2 regions of the Paenibacillus sp. FSL W8-0186 genome follow, and region 2 is predicted to be linked to the other one. Evidence: riboswitches for the same ligand, from Rfam matches in the RefSeq annotation. Region 2 holds a riboswitch; the other holds the start of a gene.
What was found. A riboswitch is a leader RNA that binds a small molecule or an ion and turns the genes downstream of it on or off. The one in region 2 is predicted to bind cyclic di-AMP.

Region 1: linked by a shared signal. The riboswitch ahead of MKX50_RS00145 (3D domain-containing protein) and the one ahead of MKX50_RS01535 (APC family permease) in region 2 are both predicted to bind cyclic di-AMP.

The regions. Positions count from the first base shown of each region.
Region 1 covers NZ_CP150207.1:29,700-32,189, forward strand. Annotated here, with positions in the region: gene MKX50_RS00140 (TatD family hydrolase) at 1-710, shown strand, start outside; cyclic di-AMP (ydaO/yuaA leader) riboswitch at 925-1,139, shown strand; gene MKX50_RS00145 (3D domain-containing protein) at 1,394-2,490, shown strand, end outside.
Region 2 covers NZ_CP150207.1:337,920-340,409, reverse strand. Annotated here, with positions in the region: gene MKX50_RS01535 (APC family permease) at 1-994, opposite strand, end outside; cyclic di-AMP (ydaO/yuaA leader) riboswitch at 1,161-1,333, opposite strand; gene MKX50_RS01530 (hypothetical protein) at 1,682-2,155, shown strand; gene MKX50_RS01525 (SPFH domain-containing protein) at 2,469-2,490, opposite strand, start outside.

The sequences.
Region 1 (2,490 bases), 310 kb from region 2:
AAACGATTTCTCGCGCAGTGGAACAGGGAGTTACGCGCATGATCAACATCGGTTTTAATCGGGAAACGATTCCTACCACAATGAAGCTGGCCGAGAGCTACGACTTCATATATGCCGCCGTCGGCTGGCATCCCCAGGATGCTATCACGATGAAGGAAGAGGATTTGGACTGGATTGCTGAATTATGCCGCCATGAGAAAGTCGTCGCCATTGGAGAGATTGGTCTTGATTATTATTGGGATACTTCACCCAAGGATGTCCAGCATGCTGTATTTCGCAAGCAGATCGGGCTGGCCCGGGAGCTTGGAATGCCAATCGTCATTCATAACCGGGATGCTCATGAGGATACAGTGCGTATTTTGCGGGAAGAGAAAGCCCAAGAAGTCGGAGGAGTAATGCATTCGTTTTCGGGGAGCTGGGAAACGGCCAAATTATGTCTGAATATGGGATTTCATTTGTCCTTCGGGGGCCCGATTACCTTCAAAAACGCTAAGCAGCCTAAAGAGGTGTTGAAACAAACACCGCTCGACCGGTTATTGATTGAAACGGATTCCCCTTATTTGACTCCACATCCACATCGTGGAAAGAGAAATGAGTCCGCCTATGTCCATTTAGTGGCAGAGGCAGCCGCTGAATTAAAAGGGTTGTCCTTCCAAGAAATTGCAGAAATCACAACCCGAAATTCACTGGAACGATTTTCCATTCGGTGAAATCGGGAGCAAAAGCGGTGAAAAGAAGAGATTTCTGGAAAGATTAATGCATTTTAATTTAAAACACCGAGTCTATTACATTTTTTTAACCTTTTTCTTAAGAAAACGTTCTTGATTCGTCCTTTACAACATGCATTGAAACAGGATAGAATCTTTTCAGTGATCGATTTGGCCGAGTTTGGCGTATTGCCTATGGCCATCGAATCATGTTCCAGAACCAGTCTCGCTGAGTCTCCGTAGAGGAGAACGGGGGAACCGGATACGGCTTGGTGAATTGTTTTCATTTTCAACGTTGCCGTATTTGATTTCTTTGCAGGATCTTTGGGGTGAATTCGAGGTCATTGCGCCATGAGCGAATGAACCGAGAAAGGGCGGCTCTCTTCGTCCGAACCCGACAGCTAACCTCGTAAGCGTGTCAAGAGAGGCAACTTCGTGCATCCTATTACACCAAGACCTACAGGAGCCACGAAAGAGTTGCTCTAACTCTTTCTTCCGGCTTCTTTTGTTTTGAATAATTGTAATAGGGTCATCATACTGTTGTAAAACAGGAGGTGACAATTGCCGACCAGACTGGGGCAGGATGCGGGATGCTGCAGTTCTAGCATTCCGTAAAAAACGGAAATAGTCACGTCAACATCTCATCATGCATTGACCTAGGGCGGGACTATGAAGGAGGACGGAAAGTGGGCATTTTCAAGAAAGAAGAGACCCATGAATCACGCTCATCCAGTATGTCTTACGCATTGCGATGGAAGCATGAGAACCTACGTCAGATATCGGTCGTCACGTTGTTAACTGTTGCAGCGATCATCGTTATTCTGATTTGGCTGAACGGCAACAGCAAGAACATTTATTTGGTGGTAGACGGGAAGATCCAGGAGATCGAGACCCGTAAATCTGTAGTGAATCAAGTACTGGATGAACATTCCATCGTGCTGGGCCAGGGTGATAGCATATCACGGCCGCTTGAGAGCTCCCTGAAGAAAGGGGACCGGATCGTTATCGTAAGGGCGGTTCCGGTGCAAGTCAACGTGGATGGCAAGACAAAGTCGCATTTAACGACTCAATCCAGTGTACAGGGCATTATCAACGAGCTTGGCATTACCGTAAACCCGGATGACAAGATCACTCCGGATTTAAGCAGCAAAGTTACTTCCGATCTCCAGATCAAAGTGGTGCGCGTATCCAAGCATACAGTACAGACGAAAGAGACCGTGCCATTTGCCGTCGTCAAAACCTCGGATCCTAATCTGGAGAAGGGGCAGACGAAGGTGCTGCAGCAGGGTAGCGAAGGAGTAGTTGTACATCACATCGAAAAAGTGTATGAAGACGGAAATTTCGTATCCAAGCGTTGGCTGAGCAAAGAGATCAAGACGAAAGCTCAGGACAAAGTAGTCGCTGTAGGTACGAAGCCTAAGCCCGAGGCTGTGCTCGCCGCTAATATTACCCGCACTGCGGATAAAGTGGATATCAGTGGAACGACAACCAAAGGCGGCGTCTCATTTAAATATAAAAAAGTGCTTAAAGACGTCACACTAACCGCCTATTCCGCCGAAGAGGATGGAATCGGTACGAAGACCGCCTCCGGGACACGTGTAACGGAAGGCAGAACGATCGCCGTAGACAAGAACGTTGTTCCTATGGGCTGGTGGGTATATATCGAAGGCATTGGGTTCCGCAGAGCCGAGGATACGGGTGGCGCCATCAAGGGCAACAAAATGGACGTTTACTTCGATAGCCTGCAATCGGCGAAGAACTTCGGGCGCAAGAAGGGACGCAC
Region 2 (2,490 bases):
TGAACCGGTCGTTGGCGAGGTTCACAGCCAGCAGCGGAAAAGCTGAATACCCCGTATTGGCTGCCAGGATCAAGATCAAAGCCGTCGTGCCTTGGATAAAATAGTACACAGCATTTCTGCCGAAGGTATGCTCGGCAATTTGCGAGACGACCGTCTTCTCCGGATGAGGCGCAATCCCGTAATAATAGGCCAGAAATACAATGCCCGAGAACAGAATTGCAAGCAGGGTTCCCATCGCCAGCAGCGTTTTGGCCGCATTATTCGGCGCGGGCTCCTTAAAATTCGGGATGGCGTTGGAAATCGCCTCTACCCCGGTCAAGGCCGAGCTTCCCGAGGCAAAAGCGCGCAGGATCAAGAACAAGGTCATGCCGGCCACAGGCGTGCCGACCGGCGCATGCAGCTCCGGCGGGACATGGCCCATCGCAATATTGTATAGCCCTACGGCAATCAGCAGGAATAAAGCCATAACGAATAAATACACGGGATAAGCCAGAATCGTAGCGGATTCGGTAACACCCCGTAAATTCAGCAAGGTGAGGAGAATGACAAACACAACTGCGATGATGACCTTATGCTCGTGCAGGCTTGGAAAAGCCGACGTGATCGCATCCGTCCCCGCAGACACGCTGACGGCAACGGTCAGAATATAATCGACCAGCAGGGAACCGCCGGCAATCAGGCCGGGAAAGATCCCCAGATTCTGCTTGGAAACGACGTAGGCTCCCCCGCCGTGAGGGTATGCAAAAATAATTTGCCGATAGGATAAAATAAGAGCAGTCAATAATACCAATACGCCGACCCCGATCGGGATCGAATACCAAAAGGCCGCTGTACTGACGGTAACCAGCACGAGCAATATTTGCTCCGGTCCGTAGGCTACCGACGATAAAGCATCGGATGAAAGAATGGCCAGCGCCTTCTTCTTATTCAGCTTTTGTTCCCCTAATTCCGTCGATTTCAACGGCCGCCCAATCAACAGTCTTTTGATTGACATCTTATTTCCACCACCAGTTTGAGATATGGGACATTTTGTATCGTACCCTCTTGGTTTAGCCATTATCCGTTCAAACCAGTAATCCTATCCCATGCATTCGCACGAAAAAAGCCGCAGGAAAGTTGGCCTTTCCCGCGGCTGCTCAAAAAAACTTGGGCACGCGACAAATTCCTCTTTCGTAACGCTTACGAGGTTAGCTGACGGATTCGGGCCTGAAAGTAGCCCTACACTTGACGTTTACCTGATCCAGATCAAGCGATTCACCCCTGGGACTTACATGCATATGCGCATCCCTCTGGTTCCCCCGTTTCTGACTGCAGAATTCAGCGATAAAGGATTATTCAATGTATAAACCAGTTCGTCATGAATGAAATCTTACTCCCAAAAAAAGTATCTGTAAACAAATAAGGAATCCAGATTTGGCGCAAAAATAACCCTTCCTGCCTCAAAAGTGCGCTTACATTTCCCACGCTCTTGGAGTGGCTCGTTTTTTTGAATATAACCTCGTCGGTTTGACTACGTGGCAGACTAGGAGTAAGGAAGCAGCAGCACGGGTCTAAAGTATATGGCTAGGATGGTGAAACGGCATTATAAATGGGCCTATCCACCGTAGGATAAAATGCAAAAACGTATTAATATAGGAAGGGTTTGGAAATACGTGGAACGTGGAGAAGGAGAGAAAAATTCGTGAAGATCAGCAGATTGATGTATTTACTGTTATCCATTCTTGTATTGATAGGGTTAAGCGCCTGCCAATCCTCCAAAAGCGGGCCAGCACAACAACCGCCAGATACAGGGGCCGTACAGAACATGACTGCCGGAGCCCAAGGCCATGATGAGCAAAGGCCTGAATATTTGCCGGCGGATTTCCCTCTTCCGGACGATGTCAAGATCAGCACATCCCACTCTGAAATCAAAGACGGCAAAAAATCGGTGCTGCTGATTTTCTCAACCGAGGAAGACATGGCGACGATTACCAAGTTGTACAAGGATTATTTCAAATCGCAAAACTTGGATGATTCCGGTCAGACCATCGGCGATAAGAATATTATTATTCAAGGCGACAATCCCGATAAAAACGAAAGCTGGTCCATGATTGGCGGACGATTGTCCTCGAACGAAGGGGTCATTGAGTTAAACGTGACATGGACGGAACTGTAAGAATAGTAATACGAAATGGAATTTATGTATCTAATTATGCTCTTAATGCATGCTTTAGGGGATTAGATGGGTTTGATGGACCTAAAATCAAGAATCCTGCCGTGATTAGCCATTTCTCTTATTCTAATGACATGAAGTCCATCTAAATCTATTCTTCCTTCTATGCCGCAGAGATTAACTGCTATACATCCATTTACTCTAAGTTGAGCAATCCAACAGAAGCTGGCTACAAGTCCGCATAGTTAAAAAAGAATTAAACGCATGAGCCATCATCACTGGTCCATCGTTTAATTCTTTTTTTGCAATTAATGATTTAGTTCAGCTTCTGGCCGCAA